DNA from 2 places in the Bradyrhizobium xenonodulans genome. Region 2 is predicted to be linked to the other one. Evidence: riboswitches for the same ligand, from Rfam matches in the RefSeq annotation. Region 2 holds a riboswitch; the other holds the start of a gene.
What was found. A riboswitch is a leader RNA that binds a small molecule or an ion and turns the genes downstream of it on or off. The one in region 2 is predicted to bind glycine.
Positions count from the first base shown of each region.

Region 1: it holds a riboswitch for glycine, as region 2 does, so the genes downstream of both, gcvT (glycine cleavage system aminomethyltransferase GcvT) here and I3J27_RS32630 (D-amino acid dehydrogenase) in region 2, are expected to answer to the same signal.

Region 1 is NZ_CP089391.1:5,190,876-5,198,966, reverse strand. It holds gene gcvP (aminomethyl-transferring glycine dehydrogenase) at 1-303, opposite strand, end outside; gene gcvH (glycine cleavage system protein GcvH) at 535-903, opposite strand; gene gcvT (glycine cleavage system aminomethyltransferase GcvT) at 914-2,062, opposite strand; glycine riboswitch at 2,222-2,310, opposite strand; gene alaS (alanine--tRNA ligase) at 2,545-5,223, shown strand; gene I3J27_RS24805 (cyclic nucleotide-gated ion channel) at 5,230-6,456, shown strand; gene I3J27_RS24800 (DUF3455 domain-containing protein) at 6,461-6,955, opposite strand; gene I3J27_RS24795 (NADP-dependent isocitrate dehydrogenase) at 7,061-8,091, opposite strand, start outside.
Region 2 is NZ_CP089391.1:6,851,903-6,859,993, forward strand. It holds gene I3J27_RS32625 (NAD/NADP octopine/nopaline dehydrogenase family protein) at 1-354, opposite strand, end outside; gene I3J27_RS32630 (D-amino acid dehydrogenase) at 552-1,829, opposite strand; glycine riboswitch at 1,977-2,079, opposite strand; gene I3J27_RS32635 (amidohydrolase family protein) at 2,131-3,570, opposite strand; gene I3J27_RS32640 (M24 family metallopeptidase) at 3,689-4,867, opposite strand; gene I3J27_RS32645 (mandelate racemase/muconate lactonizing enzyme family protein) at 4,902-6,062, opposite strand; gene I3J27_RS32650 (hypothetical protein) at 6,234-6,539, shown strand; gene I3J27_RS32655 (Rieske 2Fe-2S domain-containing protein) at 6,749-7,768, shown strand; gene I3J27_RS32660 (PDR/VanB family oxidoreductase) at 7,947-8,091, opposite strand, start outside.

The DNA of each region.
Region 1 (8,091 bases), 1.7 Mb from region 2:
GTTGCGCTGGATCACCGCGGGCAAAATCGTGCCGGAATAGCCTTGGCCGATCAGCGAGGTGAAGACCTGGTTCTGCCGTGCAAGCTCGGCCATATGCGTGATCGCCTCGGTCTCGCTCAGCGGCTTGCCGAGATCGAGCGGCGCGGCCTGCCGGATCGAGGCCGGCAGCGTCTCCGCCATCAGCGCATCGACGCTCTTGGCGCCGACGGTTTCGAGCATGGCGGTGACATCGCGGGCGGAGGGGCCGATGTGGCGGCGAGCGAAGGTGGCGGTGTCGCCGTTGGATTTGCGGTGCGCGGTCATCATGGGTCCTCGCTTAGGAGTTGCTGTCATCGCCCGCCTAGTGCGCAATTGCGCACTCCGGCGGGCAATGATGTGGTGGCGGCTGGCCTCATCACTCCGCTGTCATGCCCCGCGAAGGCGGGGCATCCAGTAGACGCAGGCGTTCGTGATTTAACCGAGAAGCAGCGGCGTACTGGATCACCCGCCTGCGCGGGTGATGACACTGAGAATGAGGTTGGAGTTCTCGTCATCTCACGCCGTATGTGCCTTGTACGCGGCCTCATCCATGAGGCCGCCGAGTTCGCTCTTGTCGGCAATCTTGATCTTGAAGAACCACGCCTTGCCTTGCGCGTCCGAGTTGACCAGCGCGGGCTCGCCGGCGAGTTCGGCATTGGTTTCGAGCACTTCGCCCGAGATGGGCGCGTAGACGTCGGAAGCGGCCTTCACGGACTCGACGACGGCTGCGGCTTCCGCCTTCTTCAGCGCGCGGCCGACCTTGGGCAGTTCGACGAACACGACGTCGCCGAGCTGGGACTGGGCGTAGTCGGTGATCCCGACGGTGGCGACGTCGCCGTCGATGGCGAGCCATTCATGGTCGGAGGTGTACAGCGTCGTGGTCATTGTCTTGTCCTCAGCGTTTGTAGGTGTTTTTCACGAAGGGCATGGCGGCGACGGTGAGCGGCAGCCGTTGGCCGCGCACCTCGGCGAAGATTTGCGTGCCGAGCGCGCTCTGGGTCACGGGCACATAGCCCATCGCGACCGGCGCATTCAGGCTCGGGCCGAAGCCGCCCGACGTGACCTTTCCGATCGGCTCGCTCGACGTCGCGTCCGCAAACAGCAGCGCGCCCTCGCGCACCGGGGCACGGCCCTCGGCGCGCAGGCCGACGCGGCGGCGGGATGCGCCGTTGTCGAAATGAGCGAGGATCTTTTCAGCGCCGGGGAAGCCGCCGGCGCGCGCGCCGCCGCTGCGACGGCTCTTCTGCACCGACCATTCCAGCGCGGCTTCGACCGGCGTGGTCGCGGTGTCGATGTCGTGGCCGTAGAGGCAGAGCCCGGCTTCCAGCCGCAGGCTGTCGCGGGCGCCAAGGCCGATCGGCATCACGTCGGGGTTTTCGAGCAGCGTCTTGGCGAGACGCTCGGCATCGCCAGCAGGGACCGAAATCTCAAAACCGTCCTCGCCGGTGTAGCCGGAGCGCGAGACGAAACAGGCGAGGCCGGCCACCTTGTGCGGACCGGCATCCATGAAGGTCATGGAGGGGACCTCTGCACATAATTTCGCCAGCGCGGCCTCGGCCTTCGGGCCCTGCAACGCGATCAACGCGCGGCCTTCCAGCGAATCGATCACGCAGTCGTCCGAGAGATTCGCGCGCAGATGCGCCTCGTCCTCGGCCTTGCAGGCGGCGTTGACGACCAGGAACAAATGGTCGCCGAAATTGGCGACCATCAGATCGTCGAGAATGCCGCCATCCGTATTGGTGAACTGGGCGTAGCGCTGCCGGCCCGGCGCGATCGCCACGATGTCCTGCGGCACCAGCCGTTCCAGCGCGCGGGCGGCGTCCTCGACTTTGCCCGACTTCGGCCGGAGCGCGAGCTGGCCCATGTGGGAGACGTCGAACAGGCCGGCGGAGCTGCGGGTATGAAGGTGTTCCTTCAGCACGCCCGCGGGGTACTGCACGGGCATGTCATAGCCCGCGAACGGCACCATCTTGCCGCCGAGCGACACATGAAGGTCGTAAAGGGGGGTACGTTTCAGGGAGTCTTTGTCGTCACGCACTGACATTACGGGGCCCTCGGCGGTTCCCCGGGGACGATTCCCTGAGGACACCAGTCGAAGCCCCATCTGTCGCTGTGCCTGAGAGTATTATCCCGTCGGCGGGCGCTGTCCGGACCAACCCCTTAAAGGGTCTTTGCCCGTCGGCGCCTCTTTCCAGATGTCGTCAAAGCCACGCGGTCCTTTTGCCTGAGAGTTTCCGGGGCGGTTGCTCCTTCGGCGCCGGCACCAGTGCCGGTCTCTCCCGACGTGGCCGTACGATACAGATGGGTACAGACCACAGGGTAGCCAAGCCTGTCAACGCGGCATCAGCGGCTTTCAACGGGATTGCAACGGGACCTGCGCGCCTGCGGCAACCCACTGATCCGTCTGCACAGTTTCTGGACAGCGAAGCTGGCCTTGTCTAAAAGCGCTTTGGCCCGCAGATATCAGCCCAGACGTGCGGTTTGGATGGCTGGGAAGCGGGTCCAAGCACACCCGATTGGATGAACATGAGCGGCGTCAACGAGATCAGGTCGACCTTTCTGAACTTCTTTGCCGAGAACGGCCACGAGATCGTGTCGTCCTCGCCATTGGTGCCGCGCAACGATCCGACGTTGATGTTCACCAATGCCGGCATGGTGCAGTTCAAGAACGTCTTCACCGGCGTCGAGAAGCGGCCCTATCAGCGCGCCACCACGTCGCAGAAGTGCGTGCGCGCCGGCGGCAAGCACAACGACCTCGACAATGTCGGCTACACCGCGCGCCATCTCACCTTCTTCGAGATGCTCGGCAACTTCTCGTTCGGCGACTATTTCAAGGAGCGCGCGATCGAGCTCGCCTGGACGTTGATCACCCGCGAGTTCGGGCTGAAGAAGGACAAGCTGCTCGTCACCGTCTACCACACCGACGACGAGGCCGCTGGCCTGTGGAAGAAGATCGCCGGCTTCTCCGACGACCGCATCATCCGGATTCCGACCTCGGACAATTTCTGGGCGATGGGCGACACCGGCCCGTGCGGGCCGTGCTCTGAGATCTTCATCGATCGCGGCGAGCACATCTGGGGCGGGCCTCCGGGCTCGCCGGAAGAGGACGGCGACCGCTTCCTCGAATTCTGGAATCTCGTGTTCATGCAATACGAGCAGGTGACGAAGGAGGAGCGCGTGGATCTGCCGCGTCCCTCGATCGACACCGGCATGGGCCTCGAGCGCATGGCCTCCATCATGCAGGGCGTCGACAGCGTGTTCGAGACCGACCTGTTCCGTCACCTGATCGACGCGACGGCGTCCGCGCTCGGCAGCGGGCCGAACGAGCAGACCGTGGCCTCGTTCCGCGTCATCGCCGACCATTTGCGCTCCTCGGCCTTCCTGGTCTCCGACGGCGTGCTGCCCTCCAACGAGGGCCGCGGCTATGTGCTGCGCCGGATCATGCGCCGCGCGATGCGCCATGCGCAGCTGCTCGGTGCGAAAGAGCCGCTGATGCATCGCCTGGTCTGGGCGCTGGTGCGCGAGATGGGCCAGGCCTATCCCGAGCTGATGCGCGCGGAAAAGCTGATCGAGGAAACGCTGCGGCTGGAAGAGACCCGCTTCCGCAAGACGCTGGTGCGTGGCCTTGCCATTCTCGACGAGAAGAGCGCGTCCCTGAAGAAGGGCGACATGTTCGACGGCGACGTCGCCTTCACGCTGTATGACACCTACGGCTTCCCGCTGGACCTGACGCAGGACGCGCTGAAGTCGCGCGGCATCGGCGTCGACCAGTCCGCCTTCACCGACGCGATGGAGCGGCAAAAGGCCAAGGCGCGCGAGTCGTGGAAGGGCTCGGGCGAAGCGGCCAGCGAAGCGATCTGGTTCCCGCTGCGCGAGAAGCTCGGGGCCACCGAATTCCTGGGCTACGAGACCGAGAGCGCCGAAGGCGTGGTGTCCGCGCTGGTGAAGGACGGCGCTGAAGCCGCCAGCCTCAAGGCCGGCGAAACCGGCGCAATCGTGCTGAACCAGACGCCGTTCTATGCGGAGTCCGGCGGCCAGGTCGGCGACACCGGCGTGCTCACGGGCGAGGGCGGCCTAAAATTCCGCGTCACCGACACGCAGAAGAAGCTCGGCGATTTCTTCGTTCACGTCGGCACGGTCGAGAGCGGCGAGCTGAAGGTGGGCACTGCGCTCCAGCTCGAGGTCGATCATTCCAGGCGCTCCTCGATCCGCGCGCATCACTCGGCGACGCATCTCATTCATGAAGCGCTGCGCCAGGTGCTCGGCGACCACATCGCCCAGCGCGGCTCGATGGTCGCGCCGGATCGGCTGCGCTTCGACTTCGTGCATCCGAAGCCGATCACGGTGGAGGAGCTTGCCCGCGTCGAGGACATCGCCAACGACGTGGTGCTGGAGAACGACGAGGTCACCACGCGCGTCATGGGCGTCGACGAGGCCCGCGAGGCCGGCGCGCGCGCCCTGTTCGGCGAGAAATACGGCGACGAGGTCCGCGTCGTCTCGATGGGCAGGACCGCGCGCGAGCGCGGCGCCAACGCGCTCGGCTGGTCGGTCGAACTGTGCGGCGGCACCCATGTGCGGCGCACCGGCGATATCGGCCTGATCACGCTGACCGGCGAGAGCGCGGTCGCCTCCGGCGTGCGCCGCATCGAGGCACTGACCGGCAACTATGCGCGCCGGCACGCCAACGAGACCATGGCACTGGCGAAGACCGCGGCGAACGAACTGCGCACCTCGATCGACGACGTCCCGGCGCGCATCACCGCGCTGATGGACGAGCGCAAGAAGCTCGAGCGCGAATTGTCCGACGCCCGCAAGAAGCTCGCAATGGGCGGCGGCGCGTCGAGCGGCGATGGCGCAGCGGCGAGCGTGCGCGAGGCCGGCGGCGTCAAGCTCATGGCGCGCGCGGTCGAGGGCATCGAGATGAAGGATCTCAAGAGCCTTGCCGACGACGGCAAGAAGCAGATCGGCTCCGGCGTGGTCGCCATCGTCGGCGTCACCGAGGACGGCAAGGCCGGCGTTGTGGTCGGCGTCACCGCCGACCTGACCGCGCGCTTCAACGCCGTGAATCTCGTCCGCGTCGCCTCCGAAGCGCTCGGCGGCAAGGGCGGCGGCGGCCGGCCCGACATGGCGCAGGCCGGCGGCCCCGACGGTGCCAAGGCACCCGAGGCCCTCGCGGCGATCGAAAAAGCGATGGGGGCTGCGTAAACGCCCATGCGCCCCGTTCCGCGAGGACGTGGCTCAGCCGATCCCAATTTGAGGGATCGCCTCTACGAATTGCTGGAGCACGATCCGCTGGCCTATTCCATCGGGTCGCGCTTCATCCAGCTCATCATCGGCGTCATCGTGCTCAATGTCGCCGCGATGATTTTGGCCTCGGTGCCGGAGCTGGACGATCGGTACGGCACGCTGTTCGCAGGCATCACCATCCTGTCCGTGATCGTGTTCGCGCTGGAATATGCGGCGCGGCTCTGGACGGTGGCGGGGCACACCCCGCGCACGGGCTCTGCGCTGGCCGACCGGCTCGGCTATGTCTTCTCGGCGCTCGGCGTCATCGACCTCATGGCGTTCCTGCCCGCGGCCATCGTGCTGGCCACGGGACGGCACGCGACGCTGGCCGCGCTCGGCGTGCTGCCGTTCTTCAAGCTGATCCGGTACTCACCGGCGATGCGCTCGCTGCTCGCAGCCGTGCACGCCGAGCGGCGGGCGCTGATCGGCTGCGTCGTCATCCTGATCGGTGCCGTGCTGACCTTCGCCTCGCTGCTCTACGCCATCGAGCGCGAGGTGCAGCCGGACAAGCTCGGCACCATCCCGCAGGCGATGTGGTGGGCGATCGTGACGCTCGGCACCGTCGGCTATGGCGACGTCGTGCCGGTGACGCCGCTCGGCAAATTCATCTCCACATTCGCCATCATCGCGGGCTTCGCCATGATCGCGCTGCCGGTCGCGATCATCTCCACGGCCTTCGCCGAAGAGCTGAAGCGGCGCGACTTCGTCGTCACCTGGGGCATGCTGGCGCGGGTGCCGCTGTTCTCGCATCTGTCCGCATCGGAGATCGCCGACATCATGCGGCTGTTGCGAGCGCGCACCATCGAGCAGGGCGAGGTGCTGGTGCGGCGGGGCGATGCGGCGTCCTCGATGTATTTCATCACCGCCGGCGAGGTCGAGATCGCGCTGCCGAGCCAGCATGTGCGGCTCACCGATGGCACCTTCTTTGGCGAGATCGCGCTGCTGCACAAGACCAAACGCAGCGGCACGGTGACGGCGGCGCGCAAGACGCGCCTCTTGGTGCTCGACGCCCAGGATTTTCACGCATTGATCGCGCGCATGCCGACGCTCGCCGACCACGTCCACACCGTCGCCAAGGCCAGGCTGGCCGACAGCGGCGATCTCGCTGCGGCGGAGCTGGCGCAGGCGGAGCGCGAGGGCACAGACCGCTGAGCGGTCAGCCCTTCTTCAGGAAGATATAATCGGCGGAATACGGCGCGCTTTTGAACTCGCCAGCCTTGTCGCATGCGCCGTCGAGCTTGCCGCCATGGGTGTTGATGCGCTGGACGGTGGTAACAGGCGTCAGCACGCCGCTGCCGCGGTGGGAGGCGACCTCCAGCTTCAGCCAGGGGATATCGGCGGCCGTCGCACCCGGCGCGTTGCCGACGGCCTTGCCGACCACGGCGCTGCCGTCGGCGAGTTCCCAGTTCGGGCCGGCATAGTGGCGGCCGGTGGTCTTGCCCTCGGCGAGGAGCGTCGCGATCGGCTCGCGGAAAGCCCAGGCGAGCTTGCCGTCGGTGCCGGCCTTGCACTCATAGACCTGCGCGCCTTCGGCGTGGGTGCTGAGCACCACCGTCTCTCCGGGCGCGGCGATGGCCTCGGGGAGCGTCTCCGCGGCCGCAGCCGGTCCAGCGAGCAGCAACAGGCAGGGGACGGCAAGCTTGATCGACATGGTCGCATCTCCGCGCGAGGGGTCTCAAAAAAACGAACGGGCCGCGCTTTCAGGCGCGGCCCGTGATGATGTCTGGCCCAGTCGGGCGAAATTGCGGTTGGCAGCTTACGCCGCCAGCGCCTTCGTCAGGTTTTCCGCGACCTTGTCGAGGAAGCCGGTGGTCGAGAGCCAGCGCTGGTCGGCGCCGACCAGCAGCGCGAGGTCCTTGGTCATGTAGCCGGCCTCGACGGTGTCGACGCAGACCTTTTCCAGCGTGTTCGCGAACTTGGCGAGCTCGGCATTGTTGTCGAGCTTGGCGCGGTGCGACAGGCCGCGCGTCCAGGCGAAGATCGACGCGATCGAGTTGGTCGAGGTCTCCTTGCCCTTCTGGTGCTCGCGGTAGTGGCGGGTCACGGTGCCGTGGGCGGCTTCGGCCTCAACGGTCTTGCCGTCGGGGGTGAGCAGCACCGAGGTCATCAGGCCGAGCGAGCCGTAGCCCTGCGCGACGGTGTCGGACTGCACGTCGCCGTCGTAGTTCTTGCAGGCCCAGACATAGCCGCCGGACCATTTCAGCGCCGAGGCCACCATGTCGTCGATCAGGCGGTGCTCGTAGGTCAGGCCCTTGGCCTCGAATTCCTTCTTGAACTCGCGGTCGTAGATGTCCTGGAAGATGTCCTTGAAGCGGCCGTCATAGACCTTGAGGATGGTGTTCTTGGTCGAGAGATAGACCGGGTAGTTGCGCAGCAGGCCGTAGTTCAGCGAGGCGCGGGCGAAGTCGATGATGGAGTCGTCGAGATTGTACATCTCCATGGCGACACCGGCGCCGGGCGCCTTGAACACTTCCTTCTCGATCACGGTGCCGTCCTCGCCGACGAACTTCATCGACAGGGTGCCCTTGCCGGGGAACTTGAAATCGGTGGCGCGGTACTGGTCGCCATAGGCGTGGCGGCCGATGATGATCGGCTTGGTCCAGCCGGGAACGAGGCGCGGCACGTTCTTGCAGATGATCGGCTCGCGGAAGATCACACCGCCGAGGATGTTGCGGATGGTGCCGTTCGGCGACTTCCACATCTGCTTGAGGTTGAACTCCTTCACCCGGGCCTCGTCCGGGGTGATGGTGGCGCACTTGACGCCGACGCCGACCTTCTTGATCGCCT
Region 2 (8,091 bases):
GGCCTCGGCGAATTCCAGTGCGCCTCCGGTGTGGCCGGGATTAAGCACGACAGGTTTGTTCGACGGCCAACCGGCCGCGGCGAGTGCGTTGGCGATGGCCGAGTGCGAGAAAGTCGGCAGGACCACGACTGCCACTTCGACTCCGGAGATGGCCGACTTGAGATCTGTCGAAATCAGGGTAGGCTTTGCAACTCCCTCGCCGAGCTTGCCGTCGAATGCAACGCCGCCGAGCTTGATGTGCGGCTCGAGCGTCTCGGCCGAACGCGCCCAGAAATGAACGGAGTGGCCCGCCAGAACCAATTCTGCGACCGAGGCCGTGCCCCCCGCCCCTCCTCCAAGTACGGCAACCTTCATTCTGTCCTCCGCAGATCGAAGCGTAAGTCGCGCCTCTTGAGAGGCAAACTTTGATCACAGCTTATGATCACAGTTATGATTGTCAAGCTTGAGAATTGCCAACCCGCTGCCTCATCGAAAGGCACTTCTGGAGCGTGACGCCGAACCATGACCGAGGGTTCGGCGGCGCAAGTCGGCTGTTTCGGGGCTGGAGCCGTTCATATCACTGGATCCGCGAGCACCCGGAACGGTTCCGTGATGCCGGGTCCAAATTCGCCAGCAAGGCAATCGGCGACCATCTCTGCGGTTGCGGCCGAAAGCGTCCACCCGAGATGGCCGTGGCCGGTGTTGTAGAAGACGCCCGGCATCCTGCCTCGACCGACCCGCGGCATCATGTTCGGCATCATCGGACGTAACCCGGCCCAGGGCACGACACGGTTGGTGTCGACAGAGGGGAACAGTGCTCGCGTCCAGTCAACCAGCGGCTTGATGCGATCCTGGCGGATGTCGCGGTTCATGCCGTTGAACTCCGCCGTTCCGGCGACGCGAAAGCGCGTGGCGCCCAATCGGCTGGTCACGATCTTGGCGCCATCATCGAGCAGGCTGACCCAAGGCGCCGCTCTCTGGCTCCGCTCGTCGTCGAGGTGCACGGTGATCGAATAGCCTTTTACAGGGTAGATGTTCAGCCGGTCGCCGAGCATCGCCGCGAGGTCGCGGCTTGCGGAACCGGCGCATATGACGACATTGTCGGCATCGATCTCTTCGACATGAGCCCCGCCTGAAGGCTCGTCACGCGAGTACTGGACGCGGAAAGTTTCGTCCCGAGCGATCTGCCTCACGGTGGCGTCAAACACGAAGCGCACGCCCCGCCTCTCGCAGGCCCTGGCGAGACCGCGGACGAACTTGTGGATGTCGCCGGTGGAATCCGACGGGGTATAGAAGCCTCCGAAGAAGTCGCCATGCAGCGTCGGCTCGATCGACTTCACCTCTGAGGCCGTCACCGGATGACGGTCAAGCCCTCCCTCCACCAGAATGGCATTGACCTTCAGCGCGTGCTGGAAACTCTGCTTGTCCCGGTAGAAGTGGAGGATGCCGCGACGTTCGTAATCGAAATCGATGCTCTCGCGCTCGGCGATGGCGAAGAGATGCTTGCGTGCGGCGATGGCGAGCCGTGTCGTCTCAACCGTGTTGTCGCGATAGTTCTTGATGTTGAAAATAAATTCGCCAAACCAGGCATATTTGTGCCAGGTCGGCGCTGGATTCATGAGGAGCGGTGCATCGCGCCTCAACATCCACTTCATTCCCTTGATGATCGTCGACCAGCTGTTCCAGACCTCCGCATTGCTCGCGGAAAGTTGGCCACCATTGGCGAACGATGTTTCCATGCCCGCGTAGCGCTGACGCTCGATCACCGTAACGGAATAGCCGCGATTGAGAAGGGCGTAGGCGGTGGTCACGCCGGTGATACCGGCGCCGATGACGACAACATGTGGCATTTCGCTCTCCGCGATCAAAGTTGGGAAGCGGACCGAAGCCCGCGGCTTGTCCCCAATCTGTCGCTGTACCTGAGAGATTAACCGCGACGGCTCAGCCGTCGCGGCGGTCCCCTTCGGTGGGCACTCGAAGTGCCACTCTCCAGATCGTTCAGCTGCACGGTCACTTTTGCCTGAGAGTTTCCTGGGGGTTGCTCCTTCGGCGCCGGTCAACACCGTCACGACGGCGACCGATCTCTCCCATGCAGCCTATTGAACGCGATAGGTTCTTCTCTCTTGCGCCTCCGCAATTGGAGTCGGCCTGTCAATTGCCAACGTCGTAAAGAGTCGTGGTCGTCTCGACCGCTTCGTCATGCAGACCAGCGCGCTCTACCGCCGCCGCGGCGAGTTGCCGGGCTTTGCGCCGAATCTGCGCCTCGTCGACTCCCTGCACCTTGCCGTCGACATATGACGGCTTCCCGTCAACCCAGGTTTGCACGATCGAAGCGGTCGATGCGGAGAATACCAGAGCCTGCAGTGGGTCGTAGAACGGCGTCCATTCGACGTGGTCCAGGTCGAAGAGGACGAAATCGGCCTTCTTGCCGATTTCCAGCGAACCGATCTCGTCGTCCCACATCAACGCCTTTGCACCTTCGATGGTCGCGGCGCGCAGTGCTTGTCGTGCGGTGAAGATGTCCGGTTGCAGGCGGGCGTCCTTGAACATGCCGGCGACGAGCAGCATTTGCCGCATGAGGTTCATGTTGCCGGCGGCCGACACGCCATCGGTGCCGAGGCCGACTTTAACACCGGCCTTCACCATCTCTGGATATTTTCCGATCGCGGTTGCTCCCTTCCCCAGCTTGAATGACGAGCATGGGCAGAAGGCGACGCTGGCGCCACGTTCGGCGAGAAGACGGACCTCTTCGTCGGAAACGGCCGCGCCGTGGGCGATCACCAGGTTCTTTCCGATGCCCCCGGCCCGATCGATGCGGGTGATGGGCCAGCAGCCATATTTCCTCTCGCAGACCTTTGCCTCCTCGATCGAGGTCGCGAGATGGTAGGTGGTGCCGACGCCAAGCCTCTCGGCCAATTTCACCGCTCCAACGTGGAGTTCGAGGCTACACGGCTCCTTGCCCTCGATATTGACCCAGCAACGTGCACGGCCGTCGAGGGCTCCGTTGTAGCGGACGACACAATCCTCGAGCACCTTGAGTGCCGCTTGGGCGTTCGGGAAGAAATGATGATCCACCATTTCCTTGGTCCAGCCGCGGGGGAGCTCAGGCGGAGGATTGTCGGCCGCGTGCCGCCCGGTGATGCCGCGAATGCCGACCTTTTCCATCGCGCGAATGACGATGCCGGGATCGTATTGCGAGCCCATGTCAAGAAAACAAGTGGTGCCACAGCGCAGCATCTCAGTGATGCCCAACAGCGCGCCCCAATATTCGTCTTCTTCGGTGATGTGAGCGTAAAACGGCTTAGCCCAGTGGAACACCCAGGCGCGGGTATTGAGATTATCCGGAAAGACCGCGCGCGACAGCGTCTCCGAAAGATGAACGTGGCTGTCGACGAAGCCCGGGCAGACACCGAGCATCTTGCCATCGATCACCTTGTCGAAACCGACCTTCTTTTGCCGCGCGGCCACGTCATCGGCTTGACCGATATCCGCGATACGGTCGTCTTCGACGACGAGGCTCGCGTTGCGCACAACCGTGTCGTTCTCGTCGACCGTAAAAGCAAAGTTCAAGTCCTTGATCAGCGTGCGCATGCCTCTTCACCCACTACTCTGCCATCACGATCGCCCCGCCGGCGCACCGCGCCGGGACGCCGGGCGATGTCGAGCGATCTTCAAACGAGCGAAACAGCTCGTCCCCTTGGAGCCACCGTCAAGCGACGGCAGCCCTGCGCACAGCCCCGCTCCTCTTGGCCGTACCCACGGGAATCAGCCGGTCGGTGTCGGCGTAGTCGGAAAGCAGTTCCGACCCATTGGCGGTCACCAGCAGCATATCCTTGTTCTGCATGCCGAAGCCATGGCCGGTGTCGTAACAAAGCGGTTCGAAACCGAGCACCATGTTCTCCTCGAGCGGCGCGTCGTTGCCCGGCTTGCCTAGCACCGGCGTCAGTCCGAGATAGGGATCTTCGTGCAGGTGCAGGCCGATGCCGTGACCCACGAACGAGATCGGCGGCAGACCGAGCTTGGCGAGCTTCGTAATGAACGCATCGTAGATGCTGCGACAGCTCGCACCCGGCTTCACCTTCTCCATGATCTCGTATTTGCATTCGACCAGATGCGCCCAGATCTTCTCGGCCATGGGCGGCGCCTCGCCGACGATCGCCGTGCGGCAAACGCCGGCCTGATAACCGTCGATGACCGAGAAAATCTCCACGCGGCAGACGTCCCCACGCTTCAAGATGCGCTCCGACGGGCCGACGTTCGGCAAGACGCTGCGCTCGCCGGTCGCCACGATCATCAGCTTGAAGTGATCGGCGCCCAGAGTATAGACATTGCGCGTCAAGTGCCCGGCGATGTCCATTTCGGAATTGCCCTCGTCGACCACGGCTAGTGTGTCGGTAATGGCCTGGTCGGCAATGCGGGAAAGCCTGCGCAAGAGCGCAATCTCCTCCGAAGTCTTGATCTGACGGAGCCGGGCCAGGATCGGCTCGGCGCGCTCGAACTTCGCGGCCGGCATGGCCGCGAGCAAACGGGCAAAATCACCTGCCGGCAGGTAATCCATTTCGAGTCCAATGCGAGCCTGAGCAAGTCCGAGCCCCGCGAGCTGGTCGGCGAGCACAAGCATGGGATCGTCCGAGAATTCCGCCCAAATGCGCGTCGGCACGTCCGGCTGGCGACGCTTGATCGTCGACGCCTCCATATCGACGCCGAATAATGCCGAGCGGCCGTCGGCAGTGACGATGGTCATTGCATGGCGGTGACGGATGAGCGGTTGCGAGGGGACCACGAACCCCGCTGTGTACGAGAAATTCTCAGGCGAAGAGCAGATGATGGCATCCAGCCCATGCTGAGACATTGACTTGACTTGTTTCGCGACAATTTCCGCCCGCATGACTGCTCCCTTTTTTCAACTTCGTGCTGCGCGCTTAATCCCGCACGCGGTACTTTTCGATTTTCTTCTGGTCGACCTCGATACCCATTCCCGGCCCGGATGGAACGACGATTGCACCGTCGACGACCTTCATCGGCTCGACGAGCAGATCGTCCTTGTAGTAGATGCCGGCCACCTGACCGTGCTGGAATTCCGCCGGCGTCGAAATCGGAATGACGCAGGACAGGGTCACGGAGGGTGAGGCTGCGGCGAGTTGGACGTTGGCAAGATTGCCGATGCCGGTCTCGATCGAACCGTTGACGTTGCAGATGATGCCCGCCGCCCGGCACACCGCCCCGACTTCCATGGCCTTGTAAAGACCACCAGCCTTTGTCGTATAGATGGACACGATTTGGATGCCGCCGGACCGAACGATCTGGATCGAATCGTGCGCGTTCCAGGCCGACTCGTCGGCCATGACGGGCGCGTCGATGCGACGACCAACCTCGGCAATGCGCTCGATGCCCATGACGGGCTGCTCGACATATTTCAGCCGATTCTTCTCCATCCTGCGAACGACTTGAACGGCCTCGCCAGGCGTCTTGTAGCCTTCGTTGGCGTCCACGCAGATTTCGACGGCATTGCCGGCGACCTCGCGAACGGCATCGACCATTGCAACGTCTCGATCCGGATCGACCCCGATCTTCACCTTGATGGTTCGCACGCCCTCCTGCACGAGCTTTGCAACCTCGACGCGCGCCTCTTCGATCGAGATCAAGCCGATGGAATGTGTCACCGGCACACGATCGCGCGCCCTACCGCCGAGGAGGGCACTGACGGGGATATCGAGCCAGCGACCGGCAAGGTCGTAGGCGGCGAACTCGACGGCAGCCTTGGAATAGGGGTAACCCCTGATCACTGCGTCCATTCGCGCGTGCAGTTCGGCGATATTACCGAGCTCGACGCCGATGATCGCGGGAGCCAGATAGGTGTCGATCACGACGCGCGTGATCAAGGTGGATTCGCCAAAATACCGGCCGAACTCGCCGCCCCAGTCCTTGAGTGCCGGCGCCTCGCCCCAACCAACGCGACCGTCGCTGTCAGTCATCTTGACGATGACGTATCGACCGATCACCTCAGTCAGACCTGCCCATTTGTGCTCTCGCCGGGTCGGCAGTTGGACAATCAATGTTTCGACGGATTTGATCGTGGGCAAATGGGCCTGCCTTATTTGGTTTTGGTTTCGCGCTCAGTTTGTTAGGGTCGAAAAGCAAGATCATTGATCGTGATCACACTTTATGATCATAAATCGCGACGGTCAAGTGTCGCGGCGCCGGCATTGCGCCTAGCTTAGGCGCCGGTTGCCCGCGGGTCAGAGGAGGAAAAATTGACGATCGTCGAAGCGACAAACTACTTCGCCAAGCAGGGTCAGGCGCCGGCGGTGCTCCAACAGCGCCGCCAGGCAAGCGGCATCCGCCGCGAACTCGGCCTGGATCCCGGTGAGATCCTTGTCCTGCGCGAGGGCAATGGACCCGACGTCAGGTGGGAGTGCAGATTTCCCTCTCGTGCAGCATATGAGGCCGATATGGCGGCGCGAGCCGGCTCAGAGGCGTTTGCTCAAGCGCGCCGGGTGATGCATACGCTGGTGGAGCGGTTCGAGCGGCACATCTATGAAATGGATGACGGCCGCTAGAGCGCTGTCGCTCACACTGCCTCTGCTTGACCGAGCAGCCTGAGCCCATCGGCGCATCCCGGTCTCCCTGGAATGGCGAAGGGCCCGCTCAATCAGCGGACTATCGGAGATGCCGATAGGTCGCATTGGAAATGCTGATTTTTAAAACCGCTCTAATGGTGAGAGCTTCCTCCGACAGCCGTCCAACAGAACGGAGCAAAGGGGAGCCGATGTCATTCATCCAGAACACTTGGTATGCCGCAGCATGGTCGCGTGAAATTACACGCAGCTTGTTGTCACGAAAGATCGCCAACGAAAGCATCGTCTTCTACCGCAAGGAAGCTGGCGATATCGCCGCGCTTACTGATCGGTGCCCGCATCGCTTCGTCCCGCTGCACCTCGGAAAGCTCAAAGGCGACATCGTCGAATGCGGCTATCATGGGCTGTGCTTCGATCCGAGCGGCGCATGCACACTTAACCCGCATGGCGATGGCGCGATCCCGAGGGCGGCTAAGGTCAAGAGCTACAAGGTCGTGGAGAAACATGACGTAGCGTGGGTCTGGCTGGGGGATGCAAGCAAGGCGGACGAGTCCTTGATCGCGGACTTCAGCGTTTTGACCAACCCGAAGTTTCGCACGGTCAGCAGCTATCTCCACGTCCAGGCCAATTATCAGCTGGTTTCTGACAATTTGCTCGATTTGAGCCACGGTCAGTACCTTCACCCGATGTTCAAGAATGCGGAGGGGCCGCCCAAATTCGAGGCGGAAAAGGAACCGCAACCCGATGAAGTTTGGGCAAAATTCTCGCGCCCCAATCAGCTGCCGAACAAGTATTTTCAGATGCTGGGCTTTCCAAAGGATCAGCGAGGCGACCATCGTAACTTCATGCGGTGGAACGCCCCGTCGCTCCTCCTGCTCGACGTCGGCATGACGGGCGTCAACAGGCCGGCAGAAGAAGGGATTTCAATTCCCACGTCTCACCTGCTCACGCCGGAGACGGAAACGTCGACGCACTATTTCTGGGCTATGTCGCGCGATTTCCGCCAGGACGAAGATGATCTCAGCCAAGAATTGCTAAGGGCCGGCGTCGCTCTCTTCGACGACGAAGACAAGCCGGTTATCGAGGCTCAGCAGCGCATGATCAACACCCAGGACTTGATGTCGCTGAAGCCAGTTCTTCTCCAGACTGACGGCCCCGCGGTCAGAGCACGGCGGATCGTAGAGGCCCAGCTCAAAGCCGAGCAGCCGTAACGGCGTAGCGTTCGGCCGCCCGACCGCGAGTCAATAAGCGACGAGCGCTGAGCGTCTCAAGCTACTCAGGTAGCAGGGTCAATCGTTTCCGCTGGCAGACCGGGCGTCTGCCCCTCCCTGACTTGGCCGCCGCATCAGACCGGCGGCCTTTTTTTTGCGTCACGCAATCTGGACATCGCTAGATGTCGAGAACCAGTTCCTCGGACAAGGACCGAGAACAACAGATCGTTATCCTGTCGTTCCTTTGCTTCTCGGCATCGGTCTGAAAGGAATCCCTGTGCTCAGGTCGGCCCGCGAGGACCTTCGTAAGGCACGTTCCACAT